Regions from separate parts of the Micromonospora sp. LH3U1 genome, predicted to be linked through region 2. Evidence: riboswitches for the same ligand, from Rfam matches in the RefSeq annotation. Region 2 holds a riboswitch; each other region holds the start of a gene.
What was found. A riboswitch is a leader RNA that binds a small molecule or an ion and turns the genes downstream of it on or off. The one in region 2 is predicted to bind cyclic di-AMP.
Positions count from the first base shown of each region.

Region 1 (4,376 bases), 1.7 Mb from region 2:
GACTCGCGCTGACACCATCCACCCTGGTCAGCGGGGTCGGCGCGGCGTGAGCCGACACGCCCGTGGTCGGTGCGTCCGGGTCGGCGCGACGGTAGCGTGGGGACGTGCTTCCGGTCGCGCTCACCTGTCCGCTGTGGTGGGTGGCGCGCTGGGCGACACGGGTGCTGACCAGCCTCGCCGTCGCTGCGGCCCTGGCGCTTGGCGCGGGCCCGGCCACGGCCGTCGCACCGACGCTCAGCGCCGTGCCGAGCGCCGTGCCGATCCCGTTCGCTGCCGGATCGCTGGCGGCGTCGTGCCGGCCCACCGTGGCACAGGGGCCCGCGCAATCGGCCCGGGCGGTCCCTGAGCGGGCCGCCGAGAAGCCCCCGGCCTGGTCGGTCGACTCGCTGCCCGGCGGCCAGGTCACCGTCGCGACCGGCGTGCTTCCGGTGTGCGCCCCCGGGCCCGACCCGCTGCCCCTCGTCGGCGGTCCGAGCAGTCGGGCGCCCCGGGCCCCACCCGGGCGCTGAGCCACCGGGACGAGCGTCCCGCCGCCGCGCCCTGTCGACCCACCAGCTCTGCCCCCGCCGATCCGTGGCCCGCCGTGGCCAGGTTGCCGGTCGGGCTCCACCGCATTGCTCTCTCCCCGAGGTGCCGACCATGGAGACCGTTGTCTTCTACCAGTTCGTGACCGAGGTTCCGCAGGCCGCCGCCATCTGGTCGGCCCTGTTCCTGCTGACACTGGGCGTACTCGCCGTGCTGGTCGCTCGCCCCGAGCGGGACCGGCCCACGGACGACCCGCTCCCGGCCGCGCCCACCGCTCGGGAGGTGGCCGAAGCCGAGGCCGTCGACCTGCGCCGGTACGCCGAGGAGGTGGCCGTCGCTGCGGCCGGCGCGGCGACGACCGCGCGGCGGCGACGCGCGGCCTGGCTGACCGCTCAGGAGGAGATGGAGCGGGCCTGGACCGGGTACGACGAGGCGGACACCGCCGCCCGTCGGTTCGCGGGTGCCGGGGCGCTGCCCGCCCCGCATACCCCCCGCACCCCTGCCGAGTACGCCCTCCGGGAGCGCTACCTGCTCCGCGCGGCGACTGCGGCGCACTGGCGGGGCGACCTGAGCATGGCGCAGTTGGGCGACGTGTTCGGGCACCGGCGCGGCTGGGATCCCCGGCGGCACCCGGTCGAGCAGGAGGTGGTGCTCAGCCGGGCGATCCGGGACGCGAGGCGGGCCGACTACGAGGCCGCCGCCACCCGGGAGCGGGCCGTGTGGCGGGACGCGGAACTGGCCGCCGAGGCGGCGCGCACCCTCGCCGACGAGGCGTACGCGGCAGCGGCCCGGCTGCGGCCGAACCCGGTCCCCGCTCGCCGGGCGGCGAACGGGACGGTCCGTCCTGCGCTCGTGGCACGCTGGCGGCCGGCCCGCGTGGGTTGAGCCCGATCCGTGATGTGAGCCCGGTCACGCCAATGCGAAATCGGGCGTCCGGCGCGATCGGCGCGATTTTTCCCGGAATTGTGACCGCATTATCGGCGGCCTGTCCGGTTGTCGCCCGCAGGCGTCGCCGTAACCGCTTGTCCCATCGAGTCACATCATCGGCAATACGCGCAGAAATTGTCGTGCCAGATCAGGTTTACGCAGGTGAACCTGGCTTGGCAGGGTGCGAACAGGCCAGTAGTGTCGTCCCGTCCGGTGCGGTAACCGATCGCAAGAGGCGACGCCGCGCCGACCCGCTCAATCGTGAAAACGAACCGGGGACCCATCAGTAAGTCCGGGGTGAATCCGCGAGCCATGGCCCGCGGTAGGGCGATCTTCCCGCCCGAATCCGTCAGCTAACCCGGTAGGCGGTGTCGGAAGGAGTTCCATCCTCGTGCAGCTCTCCACCCCTCGGTTGTTCCCTCGCCTCCACGGCGCAGCGGTGCCCCCGCTCATTCGTCCAGTGACGGTGAGCTGACCCCCGGGTCATCGCCTATCCCGCCCGGCAGCACCGGGCGTTCCCCTGAGCGGTTCACCATCCGCGGACCACGGTCCGCGCGCTGGCGCCTGCCCGGATATACCGGTCCGGCCCCGGTGTGCCGCTCTCCCCCCGATCCGTGGAGGACCCCGTGAAGCACACCCTGCAGCGTCAGCTCCGCCGCATTGCCACCGAGCGCCCGTACCAGATCGCCGTCGCCTCCGCCGCGGCCCTCGCGATCGCCACCACCACCGGCGCCCTTGTCACCGCCACCGACGACGCCCCGGCCAGCCAGCGCACCGCGACCACCGTCGCCGAGATGCGCAGCGACACCGCTGCCTCCCGCGGTGAGGCGCGCGACGCGTCCCCTCCGCCAGCGCCGCGCCGACCGCCGCCGCCACCAGCGCTGCCCCGGCCACCACCGCCGCGTCACCCGCCGCCAAGGCCAGCAGCAACCCGGACCTGACCCGTAAGCCAGCCCCGCCGAAGCCGCCTGCGACGAAGGTGCTCGACTACGACTACGAGGCGCAGAACACGTACTACAACTGCGGCCCGGCAGCCACCCGTAACGCGCTCAGCGCCACCGGCATCGACCGCACCCAGGACGAGCTCGGCGCCGAGCTGGGCACCACCGAGATGGGCACCAACTCGGCCGAGGACACCACCCGGGTGCTCAACGCCGAGGTGAAGGGCTCCCCGTACCGGACCCGGATGTTCGCCGGCGCGCCCAGCTCGGCCCAGATGGACCGGCTCCAGGCCGACGTCGTCAAGGCCATCACCGACGGCCGCGGCGTGGTGGCCAACGTCGTCGGCGACGCCACCGACACCAACGGCGGCTGGCACTCCTACGGCGGCGGGCACTACATCGCCGTCGTGGGCTACAAGGACAACGGCCGGACCGTGCGGATCGCCGACTCGGCGAACGCGGCCGACCCGTCGTACTGGATCACCACGATCGACCTGGCCAACTGGATCGCCAGCCGGGGCTACTCCGCCTGACCCAGGCGCGCAGACCGCCGCGGGCGCCGTCCCCCACAAGGGGCCGGCGCCCGCGGCGTCTCTGCCTGTGCGGTCAGTAGGTGATGAAGCCGTACAGCGCGAGGTGGTTCGATTTCGTCCCACCGACCGTGTGGTCGATGCTGGACGGCTGCACCCCGCCCTTGACGAAGAGATAATCGATCTTGCTGGAGCCGTTGGTGGCCTTCGATCCGTAGCCGGTCATGCCGTAGCCGCTCAGCGTGCCGGATGCGATGCCCGTACGGTTCGCGTCGATCCCCACGACGCGGATCGTGGAGGCGTTGAGCAGGCTGGTCGCGTCCGCGCCGAGATGGATGCCGGTGTTGGCGATGCCCCGGTCACCGTCGCCGGCGCAGGCGTTCTGCCGGTTCTCCTGCGGCAGGTGCATGGTCGCGGCGAACACGCTCGTGCCGGTCGCCTTGATGGTGAACCGGGCCGCGATGGCGCTGGTCCGCTTCCACTTGTGGTAGTCGGTGCTGTCCGGGTCGCTGTTCGGCGGCTTGTACAGCGTGCATCCGGCACCGTTGGCGTACGCCGTGCCCGGCTTGAGCCAGCCCGCGCTCCAGTACTTCGAGATGTCGCCAGTGGCGAGGCTGAGCGTTTGCTTGTTCCAGATGATGCCGTTGGTCTGCTTCTTCTTGAGGTCGCCGAGCGACTGCGAGCTGCACTTGTGCGTGCCGCCCCAGGGCTCCGGGTCACTCCACGCCACGATCGCCCCGTAGGTGCCCGCCGGGTAGCCGAACTTCGCCGACAGTTGGTCGGCGTACGCCTCGGCCTGGCCGGTGCCGCGCACCTGCTGCACGATCAGGATGTCGGGTGCCACCACGCCGCTGGTGCCGGTGCGACCGGCGTCGTCGACCAGGATCGAGGTCAGGTGGTCCGGCCCGGGGATTCGGGTGCAGCTCCCGTCGGAGTTGTTCAGCACCAGGTTCTCGATGTTGTTGTTGTAGACCCGCAGGACCCGGTCGGCCGCCGCGACCGCCTCGGCACCCGACCCGCCGCCGTCGGTGGAGACGTCCGTCGGTGTGCCGAGCGCGGGGTGGGTCGGCGGCGCGCCGAGCGCGACGGCCGCCAGGGTCGCGGCCAGTGCTGATCCGAGCATCCTGAACACGGTGGGCTCCTCTGCGCGAGGGGATCGACAAGTGACGCTCCCCGTCCAGGCGCCGAACTCTACAGTGGATCTTGCTTGGTCGGTGTCCCCGCGAGTGGCGCCGATGACGACTCTCGTACCCGGCCCTGAACCGTGGGAGACTGCGGCCGTGGTGGATGAATCGGGTGGTCACGCTGGTCGAAGGCCGGTCCTGCTGCTGCTGCACGGCATGGGGGCGACGGGCGACGTGTGGTTGCCCTGGGCGCCATACCTCGAACAGCGCTGGCCCGGGCGGTGGCTGGCACCGGACCTCGCCGGTCACGGCTGGGCGGCGCCGCTGTC
Region 1 is NZ_CP116936.1:2,326,414-2,330,789, forward strand. It holds gene PCA76_RS10615 (acyltransferase family protein) at 1-12, shown strand, start outside; gene PCA76_RS10620 (hypothetical protein) at 105-509, shown strand; gene PCA76_RS10625 (hypothetical protein) at 640-1,410, shown strand; cyclic di-AMP (ydaO/yuaA leader) riboswitch at 1,695-1,835, shown strand; partial or broken gene PCA76_RS10630 (C39 family peptidase) at 2,079-2,926, shown strand; gene PCA76_RS10635 (hypothetical protein) at 3,000-4,046, opposite strand; gene PCA76_RS10640 (alpha/beta fold hydrolase) at 4,204-4,376, shown strand, end outside.
Region 1: it holds a riboswitch for cyclic di-AMP, as region 2 does, so the genes downstream of both, PCA76_RS10630 (C39 family peptidase) here and PCA76_RS02845 (coiled-coil domain-containing protein) in region 2, are expected to answer to the same signal.

Region 2 (4,376 bases):
CCCGGAGGTGCTCGGCAGCGTGGAGTACGCGGTGACCGTGCTCGGCACCCCGCTGGTGGTGGTGCTCGGCCACGACTCGTGTGGCGCGGTGCAGGCGGCCCGGGATGCCGCAGCGACCGGCACCCCGCCTCGCGGGCACCTACAGGCGGTGGTCGACGCCGTGCTGCCCAGCCTGCGCCGGGCCGAGGCCGAGGGCGTGGAGGACATCGACGGCATCGTCGACATCCACATCGCACAGACCGTCGAGACGCTGTTGGGGCAGTCGCCCGTGCTGGCCGAGGAGGTGGCGCAGGGGCGGTGCGCGGTGGTGGGCGTGTCGTACCGACTCGCCGCCGGAGCGGTGCGCCCGGTGGCCGCCGTGCCGGCTGGTTTCGGGACGCTCGACGTGCCGACCGGATCCCCCGATCCGGCCACGCCTTCCGCCGCCTGACGCGTCGAGGGCCGCCCCGCGCGACGCGGAACGGCCCTCGACGGGGAATTGTGCGGGTCAGAGCAGCGACATGTGGACGTGGTCGGTGTGGTTCGACGGCCCGCTGTACGAACTCCAGCCGGTCGCCGGGAACCAGATCTGCCGGTTCCAGATCACGTAGTAGATGCCGAGGCGATCGGCGTTACGGATGAGGAACGCGGCGACGTTGTTGCCGTACGTCCGGGTGTCCTCGTTGTGCCACGGGGCGAAGCCGCTCTTCTGCAGCGACCAGTCGCAGGCGCGGCCCTTCGGGTGCTCCCACGGCCCGCCGGAGCGGTAGCAGCCGACGAACCGGTTGAAGCCGGCCCGCTTGACCTCCTTGTACGCGTGCAGCGTGCGGGCGGTGATGCAGCCGGACGTGGTCGGGTCGTTCTCGCTGCACGACTGGGGCTTCCAGTCACCGTCGGCGCTGCGACCCGGGCCGATCTTCGCGACCATCGAGGTGGCGTCCACCAGGCCGCCGGTAAAGCCCTTCCCGCCGACCAGGGAAAGCGCCTTGTCCGCCTCGCTCTTCCGCTTCGCCATCACGGCGGTCTGCTTCTGCTGCTCGCGGACCTCCGCGTCGAGGGCCAGCTTGGCTTGCTCGGCGCGGGCCTTCACCGTGTTGACCTCAGCGAGCTTCTTCTCGTTGACCATGTTCATCTCGTCGAGCGCTGCGGCGCGCTCGACGAACGAGTCGGGAGCGTCGCTCTCCAGCAGCATCGCGATCGCCCCGATCCGGCCGGTCCGATACGACTGGGCGGCGATCTGCCCGACCTGTGGGGCCAGCGCGTCCAGGTCGGCCTTGGCCCGGTCGACCTCCAGGGCCAACTCCTGCTGCCGCTTCTTGGATTTGTCCAACTGGGACTTCGCGGCGGAGTAGTCGCGGTTGGCCTTTTCGATGACGTCGTTGAGCAGCTTGGGCTCGTTGTCCTCCTCGTGCCCGGACGGTGTGGGGGTCGTCGGGGCGGCGTTGGCCGGGAGGGGGCCGGCGAGCACAGTCAGTGCGGCGATCACGGCCACCACGGGTGTCAACCAGCGGCGTAGGGGTGCCGTCACAATGTTCCCTTCCGTCGACCGCCGACCGGGTTAGCTGACGGGTTCGGGGCGGAAGTGGCCCCTACCGCTGACGCGGATTCACCCCAGGTACCTGGGTCCCCGGCTCGCCGCTTGGCGATTGGGCGGTGGCACCGCAGGCGCCGCGTCGCGCCTTCATCGGTAACCGGCAGCGAGGTTACCCGAGAGTCGACCGGGTGAGCTACGCCTGGATGCCGACCAAAAGTGTCATTTCGCCATAGCGTTGAGTGACCAGTGACGTGGTTCTCAGGGCGGCTACCTGATCTGGTCACGCTGAGGAGTGTCACCATGCCGTTTCCGTGCTCCTGTTCGACTCCGGCCACCGGTCGGTGGCGGTGAATGGGGGCGGGGTCCGCGGTTGATCCGGCTCGTCTGCGCGCCCTGCGGCGGTCACCACCGCGGCCAGCCCGGTGGTCAGCGGCACGGCCGCGATCAGACCGAGTGTGGCGACGGCGCTGCGGACGATTTCCTGCGCGAGGAACTCGCTGGTGAGGATCTGCCCGATCGGCCGCGAGTCGGCGGTGAGCAGGAGCAGCAGCGGTAGCGACGCGCCCGCGTACGCCAGCACGATGGTGTTGACAGTGGAGGCGATGTGCGCGCGGCCGACCCGGGTGGCCGCACGGTACAACTGCAACCGGGTCAGCCCGGGGTTCGCGTTCGCCAGTTCGGTGACGGTGGCCGCCTGGGTGACCGTCACGTCGTCGAGCACCCCGAGCGAGCCGATGATGATTCCCGCGAGCAGCAGGCCGTGCAGGTCCACGTCTCCCTGGAACATCGACAGGGTGGTGGCATCCTCGCTGCCGAAGCCGGTGAGGTGGGTTGCGGCCGTGGCGATGGTGGCGAGCACGCCGGTCAGCACCAGGCTGCCGAGGGTGCCGAGGACCGCGACCGAGGTCTGCGCGGTGACCCCGTGCGTCAGATAGAGCACGACGAACATGATGAGGGCCGCGCCGACCACCGCCATCAGCAGGGGCGATCTGCCGGCGCCGATGCCCGGCAGCACGAAGGTGAGCAGGATGGCGAAGCTGGCGGCCAGCCCGGCGAGCGCGGCCAGGCCCCGCCACCGACCGAACGCGACGATCGCCGCGGCGAAGACCACCGCCAGCCACACCATCGGGGTGCCGCGCTGGTGTTCGGCGATGTTCCAGTTGCTGAGGGCGGGATCGGTCGGATCGGTCAGCTCGACCAGGATGACCTCGTCGCCGACGTCGACCCTGGGGGCACCGGGCCCGTCGGGCACCGGTGTCTGCACCTTCTGGCCGGCGGTCGGCCCGTCGTCGACCCGGACGTCGACCGTGCCGCACGGCCCGGCGCCGCCCCTCGGCGCGCCCTCAGGAGTCGACGGCACCGGCGGGCACGGCTCGGTGACCACCCGGGTCACCGTGCCGGGATAGCGCGGTACGTCCGCCCCACCGTCGGTCTGCGGTGGACCACCGCGCGGCCAGAGCAGCACTGCGGCGAGCACGGTAGCGACGAACAGGGGCACCACGGTCACGACGAGGATCCGTCGCACCCGGGGCGGGGCGGACGGAGCGGGGCGGGTGTGGTCGGAACCCAAGGCGAGACTCCCAACGATCCGGTGCGGGGTACGTGTCAGCGGGCCGGTCGGTTCACCGTCACCGCGCAAACGGACCGAGAGGCGCGCCGGATCGCTGGCTGACGAGCACTTGATCACGGACGGTCAGTGCCGGGCCCGGCTGGCCGGGGACCGGGCCACAAAATGGAGGCACCGGTGGTCGACTGTGCGACGGCGGACGGGGGGTCATCGTGGGGAATGCTAACCAGCCCGATCCGGGGCTGCAGGGCGCGGCGGAGTGTCGGCGGCTGAACCGCCCACGGGGCGGCCCCCGGCGCGGCATGTTGGAGACATGCCCGCTCCGTCACCGCCCGACCCCCAGCAGCACGCTGCCCCCGCCGCGCCCATGCAACACGACGAGCACGCCGGGCACGACAAGCACGCCGGGCACGATCCCGCGATGTTTCGTCGCCGCTTCTGGGTCTGCCTGGTGCTCACCGTGCCGGTGGTCCTGACCAGCCACCTCGTGTCGGATCAGCTGGGCCTGAGCGGGGAGGTCCCCGGCCGTTCCTGGGTGGGCCCGGTGCTCGGCTCGGTGGTGTTCTGGTGGGGCGGTTGGCCGTTCCTGGTCGGCGCGGTCCGGGAGGTGCGGGACCGGGCGCCCGGCATGATGCTGCTCGTCGCGATGGCGATCACCGTCGCCTACACCGCGTCACTGGCCACCAGCGTCGGCGCCTTCGACCTGGATTTCTGGTGGGAGTTGGCCGCGCTGGTCACCATCATGCTGCTCGGGCACTGGCAGGAGATGAAGGCCATCGGGCAGGCGCGGGGAGCGCTCGCGGCGCTGGCCGCGCTGCTACCGGACGAGGCCGAGCGGGTGGCGGCGGACGGACGGGTCGAGGCGGTGCCGGTGACCGGTCTGCGGGTCGGAGACGTGGTGCTGGTCCGTCCGGGGGGTCGGGTGCCGGCGGACGGCCGGATCGTCGACGGTGGCGCCGAACTGGACGAGTCGATGATCACCGGCGAGTCGCGACCGGTCGCCCGATCGACGGGCGATCGGGTGGTGGCCGGCACCGTCGCCACCGACTCGGCGATCCGGGTGCGTGTCGAGGCGCTGGGTGACCAGACCGCGCTCGCCGGCATCCAACGGATGGTCGCGCAGGCCCAGGGCTCTGGCGGGCGGGCCCAACTGCTGGCTGACCGGTTCGCCGCCGCGCTGTTCTACCTGGCTACCGGCACTGCCGTGTTGACCGTGCTGGTCTGGACCGCACTCGGCCAGCCCGGCGAGGCGGTGGTCCGCGCGGTGACCGTCCTGGTGATCGCCTGTCCGCACGC
Region 2 is NZ_CP116936.1:608,416-612,791, forward strand. It holds gene PCA76_RS02840 (carbonic anhydrase) at 1-430, shown strand, start outside; gene PCA76_RS02845 (coiled-coil domain-containing protein) at 488-1,507, opposite strand; cyclic di-AMP (ydaO/yuaA leader) riboswitch at 1,512-1,642, opposite strand; gene PCA76_RS02850 (YibE/F family protein) at 1,809-3,083, opposite strand; gene PCA76_RS02855 (copper-translocating P-type ATPase) at 3,448-4,376, shown strand, end outside.

Region 3 (4,376 bases), 2.2 Mb from region 2:
CGACCCCCCGCCCCCGGCCTGACCGTCCCGCACCCCGCACCCCGCACCCCGCACCCCGCGTCATGATCGTGCTCGATCGTGGATGTAGTGGCCTGTGGGCGCCAGGAGGCCACTACATCCTGGTTGCAGCGCGATCACGGCTCGCGAGGGCGGCTCGCGCGGCGGGACGCCGGCCCCACGGCTTGTAGGTGGACAGCACCGTCGCGATGATCATCAGGCTGGTCGACACCGCCGGTGCGATCACCAGGTCGGCGCGATCCCGCGCGGGCAGCGCGGCCCCCAACACACCGGCGTGCCGCAGATTCGGGGTGAGCAGGAACAGCACCAGCCCGACCATCACCGTGGTGAGCACCAGCTTGACCAGCACCCAGCGGTAGCGCACCAGGCCCCACGGGGTGAGCAGCGCGCTGGCGACACCGATCAGCCAGACCAGCACACTCAGCGGCGCGAACAGCCTGGTGCCGACCAGTGCCGCGACCGGGTAGACCACCGCCGGGTCGGCGCCACGCTGCACGGCGATGCCGAGGGTGAGCAGCACCAGGTCGGCGCCGAGCCAGCCGAGCGAGGTGACCAGGTGCAGGGTGAGCAGCCCCTTGCGGGCCGTGGGTGGGATCCGAGGCATACCGCGATGCTGCCCGCCGATTGCTGCCGGGTCGTCCGACCGCCAGCGACATCAGGGGTACGCCCGGCGACGTAGCCGCGAGCCCTGTCGACCGATTCCCGGGGCACAGCGACCCGGCTAGCGTCCGCGTATGACCCCCTCGCCGACGCCTCACCCATTGACCCCGCCCGACGATCCCGAAGGGATACCCCTTGTGAGACCGGGGGATGGCCGTCCCGCCCCCGTCTCCTATCGAGCTGCGTACGTGTTGGCGGGCCTGGCGACGTTGTGTTGGGTGAGCGCGGCATACGGCGGCTTGCTGATCTTTCGTGGCCGCGACATGGTCGAGGGCCTGCTGAGCTTCCTCGGACTTCTCTGGCTCGCCGCGTTCGAGATATTCGCGTTGCTCTTCACCATCACTACGGCCTTCGAGCTGCGTGGGCGCAACTCTCCTCGGGCGGCTGTGGTGGCCGGTCTGGTCGCGGTCGCCGGGGTTGTCGTGACGATCGTGTTCCTGCTGTGGGTCTCCACAACGTGATGCCGGTGAGTCATCCTGCTGACTCACCGGCAGCACGCGGGTGGGGTCAGTAGACCGACAGGTGCACGTGGTTGGTGTGGTCGGTGGACGGGGTGCCGCCCGCCCCGCTGTACGACTTCCACCCGCTGCTGGGCAGCCAGATCTGCCGGTACCAGATCACGTACAGCACGGCGAGCCGGTCGGCGTTGCGGATGAAGTACGCGGCCAGGTTGTTGCCGTACGTCTTGTCGCCGCCGGTGGCGTTCCCGCCGAAGCCGCTCTTCTGCGCCGCGAAGTCGCAGGCCCGGCCCTTCGGGTGTTCGCCGGAGCCGCTGGGGCGGTGGCAGGAGACGTACCGGGTGAACCCGGCGGCCTTGGCCTGGTTGAGCGCGTGCAGGGTGCGCGGGGTGACGCAGCCGCTGGCCGGCGTGGGGTCGTTGATGCTGCACGACTCCGACGGCCAGGAGCCGTCGGAGTTGCGCGGGGCCGCCGTCGCGTTGGCGGCGGAGGTGCCCCGGTTGGAGCCGGTGTCGGTGGTGGTCTGCGGCTTGGGTGTGGTGGCCACGGTCAGTGCCCGCTCGGCCTGCTCCTTGCGCTTGGCCATCACCGTGACCTGCTTGCGCTGTTCGTTGATCTCGCCGTCCAGGGCGACCCGGGTGCGGTTGGACTGGTCCTTCGTGGCGAGCAGATCACGCAGCACCCGGTCCTCGTTGGCGGCCACCGCGTCCAGGGCGGCGGCCCGGTCCATGAAGCCCTCCGGGGTGTTGCTGTTGAGCAGCGCCGACATCGCGCCGAGACGGCCGGTGCGGTACGCCACGTCGGCGATCTCGCCCACCTTGCCGTTGCGCTGGGCGAGCTCGACCTCGATGGTCTTCAGTTGGGTGGCGAGCTGCTGCTGCCGCTGCACGGAGGTGTCCAGGGCGCGCTTCGCGTCCAGATAGCCCTTGCTGGCCGCATCGAGTTGGGCTCGCAGCGCCGGGGTGCCGCCCTCTTCGTCCGAGTCGGGTGCGGCGGCCCGCAGGCCGGTCGGGGGAGCGGCCGAGGCGGTGCCGGCCGGGAGCGCGACGCCGAGGGCGAACATCGCGACGATCAGGGCCGCCAGGCGGGCGGCGGGTGGTCGTGCTGGTGCCACTGCGCATGTCCTTCCGTTAGCCGCCGACCGGGTTAGCTGACGGGTTCGGGACGGAAGATCCCTACCGCTGACGCGGATGCACCCCAGGAACATGGTTCCCCGGTTCGCCCTCTCGGGTGATTAGGCGGCGACCGCCACCGGCGCCGGGAGGCGCCGCCTGGTGGAGGCCGGGACCGAGCCTACCGTTGCCGGTGGGGCCGCTGCAGCCAATGTGACGGACGGTGCGTGCGTCGTCACGATGAATTACTGCTACCACTCGATCGAGCCGCAGGCGCCGGAGGCCGCGCCGGGCTCGATCTGCAACGTCGCGTGCTCGATCCGGAAGTCGTCGTGCAAGGCCGTACGCGCCGCGGTGAGCACCGCGCCGACCTCCGCGCCGGGTGCCATGGTCAGGTGTGCGGAGGCCACGTCCATGCCCGAGGTGAGCGTCCACACGTGCAGGTCGTGCACCTCGACGACACCGGGGACCGCGGCCAACCGGTCGTGTACGGCGGTCACCTGAAGATGCTCCGGTGCGGCCTGCACCAGGATGCGGACGGCGGCACGTGCCAGCCGCCAGGTACGCGGCAGGATGAACGCGCCGATGGCGACCGCGACAAGTGGGTCGGCCCACCACCAGTCGGTGATGGTGATGAGAAGCGCCGCGCCGATGACGCCGAGCGAGCCGAGCAGGTCGCCGAGCACCTCCAGGTAGGCGCCTTGGAGGTTGATGCTCTCCCGGGCTCCGGCGCGGAGCAGGGCGAAGGCGACGACGTTCGCGAGCAGACCGAGCACGGCCACCACGAGCATCGGGCCGGCGATGACCTCGTGCGGGTCGCCGAAGCGGCGGATCGCCTCGATCACCACGTAGACCGCGACGCCGGAGAGCAGGACGGCGTTGGCCAGCGCGGCGAGCACCTCGAGTCGGTAGAGCCCGAAGGTGCGCTGCGGGTCGGTGGTGGCCCGCCGTGTCGCGGTGATCGCGGCGAGCGCCATCCCGATGCCGAGCACGTCGGTGAACATGTGCCCGGCGTCGGAGAGCAGGGCGAGTGAGCCGGTGTGCAGCGCGGCGACCGCCTCGACCACCATCAGGGCGGCGAGCAGCCCGAAAGCCGCCCAGAGTCGGCCCCGGTGCTGGTGTGCGGCATTGGCGACCGACGCATGGTGGTGGTCATGACCTGCGCCCACGAGGTCCACCTTCCGCCGCCAGTCGGGACACGGTCAAATGTATGCTCACATCGCTATGTATGCAAGTGTGGGGTCGACCGCTCCCGACCAGGCCATCTGGCGCGGATCAGCCGATCGGGTCGATGGTGGTGAGTCGCTGAGTGGCCCGGGAGAGCGCCACGTACAGGGTGCGCACCCCGGCGCCCGGATCCGCCCGGATCTCGCTCGGGGCGACCAGCACCACCCCGTCGTACTCCATGCCCTTGGCCTCCAGGCTGGTCACCACCTGCAGCCTCGATGCGCCGAGCGCGTCGAGCCAACCGGCGACCTCGTCGCGGCGGGGGACCGGCGTGATCACCCCGACGGTGCCCTCCACCTCGGTCAGCAGGCCGGCGGCCGCCTCCACGGTCGCGGTCTCCAACCCCGTCGCGGGCACCACCAGCTCGACCGGATCGACCCCGGTGGAGCGGACGGCGCTCGGCAGCGGCAGGTCAGGGTAGATCCGGCGGATCTCCGCCGCCGCCACCGCGAAGATCTCCGACGAGTTGCGGTAGTTGGTGGTGAGCGTGAAATCGTGCCGCTTGCGCCGGCCCAACGCCTGGTCGCGAGCCCGGTTCAGCTCCTCCGGATCGCCGGTCCACGCGGTCTGCGCGGGGTCGCCCACCACGGTCCAGGAGGCCAGGCGGCCACGTCGACCAACCATCCGCCACTGCATCGGTGAGACGTCCTGCGCCTCGTCCACCACCACGTGCGCGTAGTCCCGGTAGTCCGCCGGGCGCTCCCGGGCCGCCGCGCGGGCAGCCCGCTGCCGCTCGCCCAAGGTGCTCAACTCGCGGACGCCGCCAGCAAGCTGGAACGGGTCGCGCCGGGACTTGGCCGGCTGCGCCGGCTTACCGAGCAGCGCGTCCAGCTCGTCCAGCAGCGCGATGTCGGCGATGGTCAGCCCGGCCGAGTCCAGGTCCTGGTACGCGGCGGTGAGC
Region 3 is NZ_CP116936.1:5,493,105-5,497,480, reverse strand. It holds gene PCA76_RS25100 (SRPBCC family protein) at 1-22, shown strand, start outside; gene PCA76_RS25095 (hypothetical protein) at 113-622, opposite strand; gene PCA76_RS25090 (hypothetical protein) at 897-1,139, shown strand; gene PCA76_RS25085 (coiled-coil domain-containing protein) at 1,186-2,250, opposite strand; cyclic di-AMP (ydaO/yuaA leader) riboswitch at 2,256-2,387, opposite strand; gene PCA76_RS25080 (cation diffusion facilitator family transporter) at 2,500-3,417, opposite strand; gene PCA76_RS25075 (HelD family protein) at 3,524-4,376, opposite strand, start outside.
Region 3: it holds a riboswitch for cyclic di-AMP, as region 2 does, so the genes downstream of both, PCA76_RS25085 (coiled-coil domain-containing protein) here and PCA76_RS02845 (coiled-coil domain-containing protein) in region 2, are expected to answer to the same signal.

Region 4 (4,376 bases), 520 kb from region 2:
GTCTCTCAGCGGGGCGCGCCCACCGGGGACGGCAGTAACTGCACGTCGGCCAGGTCGACGTACATGATGCGGTGGCCGAACTGGATCTGCGCGTACCGGTTCTTGCCGCGGATCACCGTCCAGTCGCCGGGTGAGGAGCCGTCGAACGTGCTGGCCCGGTAGTACTCACCGGCCAGCACCGCGCCGACGCTGTACCGCTGCCCGGCGGCCAGGGTGTACTGCAGGGGCGAGATCGCCTGGTAGGGCACCCCGGCCGGGTAGGCCGCCTGCTCCGGGTACGCCCGCCCGTACACCGGGATCGTGGCCCGTCCGGGCTTCGGGGTGGCCACCACGCCGACGGTCCAACTGGCGGTCGGCGCGGACGCCGGGTTGTGGAACCACGCCTGTTGCCCCAGGTACCAGATGGACGTCCAGTCACCCTGCCGGCCGGCCAGCGCGTACGTCTGGCCGGCGGAGGCCCGGGCGCCGTGATCCGACACCTCCATGGTGTTCGGGGTGCCGTCGGGGCGGAGCGCGATGTCGTTCACCAGTGGCGCGTCCGCGGACGGTGCGGAGTGCAGCACCACCGACGAGGATCCGCGCGGCGTGCACGGCACGGCAGGGGTGACGCATCCGATGAACGCCGGCTGGTTGGTGGCGTAGTCCGGGTCGATCCGGACCAGCCCGGTGGCCGGGGTGCCGGTGTCCAGTCGCGGCGCGTGCAGCAGGTCGAAGTAGTGCGTCCAGTCCCAGTACGGTCCCGGGTCCCAGTGCATTCCCCGTACGGTCGATGCGACGGTGCCGGGCACGTTGTCGTGGCCGATGATGTGTTGGCGGTCCAGCGGGATGCCCAGCCGCAGCGCGAGGTGCCGGACCAGCTTCGCCGAGGTCCGGTACATCGCCTCGGTGTACCAGGTGCCCTGCGCGGCGAAGCCCTCGTGTTCCAGCCCGATCGACTTGGCGTTGACGTACCAGTTTCCGGCGTGCCAGCCGACGTCCTTGGTCTTCACGTGCTGGGCGATGTGCCCGTCCACCGAGCGCAGCGAGTAGTGCCAGCTCACGTAGGTCGGGTCCTGGACGAGTTTCAGGGTGGTCGCCCAACTCGCCTCGGTGTCGTGGATGACGATGTACTCGATCTTCTGCCGCGCGGGCCGGTCGGAGAGGTCGTGGTTGCCGTAGTCCCCGTCGCCGAACGCCTCGTAGGGGGCGGGGATCCACTCACAGGAGATGGTGCGAGGGCACTCCAGTCCGTCCGGGCGGGCCAGACGGCGCAGGCCCAGCCGGTCCAGCCAGGAACGCTCCGGCTGTACCGCGCGGGCCGGCAGCGTGATCCGCTGGCCGTCGTCGGTCACCCGGGACTCGCCGGCGCTGATCGTGGTGAAGACCTCGTCGGCGAAGGCCGCTGCGGCATCGGCGCTGTCCGCGCCGGCGTAGTGGGCCACCGCGCCATACCAGGCGGCCGGGTCGGTGCCGGCGCCAACCGGAGCGCCCAACTCCCGCTGGTACGCGGCGAGCAGCGCCGCCCCGCCCCGGATGTTGACGTACGCGTCGGTGCGCAGCGCCTCGGGTGCCGCGCCGGTCAGCGCGGCGGCGGCGTCCACGGTTTGCAACGCGGCGGTGGGCGGCGCGGGGTCTTCGGCCTGCCGAGGCGCGGGCGCCAGGGCGGGTCGGGAGTCGTCGCCACGCGGGTCCTCGGCGGCGGTGTCGTGGTGGCCGCGCTCAGGCAGGGCGACCACGTGGCGGGCGTCGGTCAGGTGCATCGGGCCGTAGCCGCCGCTGGTGCTCGGTGTGCCGGCGTTGCTGTCCCAGCGGGACTCCAGGTAGGAGACGCCGAGCAGCACACCGGTCGGCACGCCGTACTCCGCTGCCGCCGCGGCGTACTGCTGCTGGCGGTCGGCGGTGGGTGCGGCGGCGGCAGCGCCGGCGGGTAGCGGTACCGCGGTCGCTGCGGCGACCACGGCGGCGGTGAGCAGTGCACGCCGCCGGAGGGACAGGGTTGGACGGTGCATCGAACCCCCTAAATTTCACGGATGAAGGTGAGGTCACCTTCGCGCCGCCCGGGAGTCTGCGTCAATAGCTTTCCATGTCTCGACGCGTTACGAAAGAAATCTTCGCGTACAGCCTGTGACGCTCCCTGATCGGTACGGAGTGTCACGGCCGCACGGGTTGCGGATCGGTAACAGGCGTCTCTACTCTGGTCATTCGTCGGCCCGATATCAGTTCCGCCCAGCCCGGGCGGTAACGGACCGACACCGCCGAGTCGTTTCCGAGCGAACCGGGGACCCAGGTCCCTCGGGGTGAATCCGCAGCCACTGCGGTAGGGCGCCGACTTCCCGCCCGAACCCGTCAGCTAACCCGGTAGGCGGTCAGGAAGAAGGAGTACGGAACCCGGTGGCACTCCATGCCCCGCGGCCGTCGTACGAGCGGCCGGCAGCAGCCGGCCCGACGTCGATCACGCCGCGCTCACGCTGGTCCCGCTTCACCACCGCTGTCGCCGCGCTGGCCGGCGTCGCCGTCGTCCTGACGGGCAGCGCCACGGCGGCCCACGCCGACCCGTCCGTCGCCGAGATCGAGCGCCAGATCGACGCCGACTGGAACAAGCTCGAACCAGTCATCGAACGGCACAACGCCACCCGCGCCGACCTCGCCGCCAAGCGCAAGCAGGCGGACGCGCTGGCCGCACGCATCGGCCCGCTGGAGCGTCAGGTCGACGCCGCGATGAACAAGGTCAGCGCGCTGGCCGTGCGCGCGTACAAGGGCGAGAACGTTTTGACCGTCAACGCGGTGCTGGGCAGCCGGTCACCCAGCGAGGCGGTTAGCCAGCTCGAGATGCTCGACCGGTTCGCGCACAACCAGCAGCAGGACGTACGGCAGGTGGCCGACCTCCGCGATGAGCTGGCCAAGCAGAAGGCGCCGCTGGACGAGATGGTGGCCCAGCTGACCCTCACCGAGGCCCAGTTGGCGGCAAAGAAGAAGCAGATCAACGAGGAAATCGACCGGCTGCAGAAGCTGCGCATCAAGGTGTACGGCAACGGTGGCGGCGGTTCGCTGCGCCCGGCTCCCTGCCCCGGCAGCTATCCCGGTGGCGCTGCGGGCACGGCGGTCAAGTTCGCCTGCGCGCAGATCGGCAAGCCCTACGTCTGGGGTGCCGAGGGCCCGAACTCGTACGACTGCTCCGGGCTGATGCTGGCCGCCTGGGCGAAGGCCGGTGTGTCTCTGCCGCACAACGCCGCCGCGCAGAGCCGCGTCACCAAGAACGTCAGCAAGGCCGACCTGCGCCCCGGCGACCTGGTCTTCTACTACAGCGACATCCACCACGTCGGCATGTACGTCGGCAATGGCTGGGTGGTGCACGCCTCGCAGGCCGGTCAACCGGTCAAGATGAAGAAGGTCGACGACGGCCCGATCCACAGCTACGGCCGCCCAGGCTGATCAAGGGTGACCGAAGGGCCCGTCGCGATTCCTCGCGGCGGGCCCTCGTCGTCTGTCTGTCGTACCGCTCAGCGGGTGGGCCAGGTGCGCCAGTGCTGCCAGGCGCGGCTCGGCGTCGGCCCTCGCTGGCCCTGGTAGCGCGATCCGTAGACCACCGAGCCGTACGGGTGCTCGGCCGGCGAGGAGAGCCGGAAGATGCAGAGCTGCCCGATCTTCATGCCGGGCCAGAGGGTGATCGGCAGGTTCGCCACGTTCGAGAGCTCCAGCGTGACGTGACCGGAGAAGCCCGGGTCGATGAAGCCGGCGGTGGAGTGCGTGAGCAGACCGAGCCGGCCCAGTGAGCTCTTCCCTTCGAGCCGGCCGGCGAGCTGGTCGCCCAGCGAGATGACCTCCAGCGTCGAGGCGAGCACGAACTCCCCCGGGTGCAGCACGAACGGCTCACCGTCGGGCACCTCGACCACCGAGGTCAGGTCGTCCTGCTGCATGGCCGGGTCGATGTGTGTGTAGAGGTGGTTGTTGAACACCCGGAACAGCCGGTCGAGTCGCACGTCGATGCTGGACGGTTGGACCAGGGTGGGCTCGAACGGCTCCAGGCCCAGCGTGCCGGCCTTGATCTCGGAGACCAGGTCGCGGTCGGAGAGCAGCATCGGACCACCATAGCGGCGGCACCCAAAGCCGTAGGATTCGGTGGCCGGTGACCAGCGCGTCGAGGTCGCCGCTCGTACATTTGTTCGATAGAATGCCCGCATGGCTTCCTGGTCCGAATTCGCCGCCGACGAGCCCCGACTCGCCGACGGGATCCGCGTTCTCCTCCAGCAGTACGGGCCGGGCTTCGGCTACCTGGCCACGGTCCGCGCCGATGGCGGGCCCCGGGTCCATCCGGTCTCCCCGGTCATCACCGACGAGGGTCTGTTCTGCTTCATCATCGACTCCCCGAAGCGCCGTGACCTCGAACGGGACGGCCG
Region 4 is NZ_CP116936.1:92,097-96,472, forward strand. It holds gene PCA76_RS00435 (N-acetylmuramoyl-L-alanine amidase) at 6-1,988, opposite strand; cyclic di-AMP (ydaO/yuaA leader) riboswitch at 2,223-2,358, shown strand; gene PCA76_RS00440 (C40 family peptidase) at 2,371-3,411, shown strand; gene dcd (dCTP deaminase) at 3,480-4,058, opposite strand; gene PCA76_RS00450 (pyridoxamine 5'-phosphate oxidase family protein) at 4,159-4,376, shown strand, end outside.
Region 4: it holds a riboswitch for cyclic di-AMP, as region 2 does, so the genes downstream of both, PCA76_RS00440 (C40 family peptidase) here and PCA76_RS02845 (coiled-coil domain-containing protein) in region 2, are expected to answer to the same signal.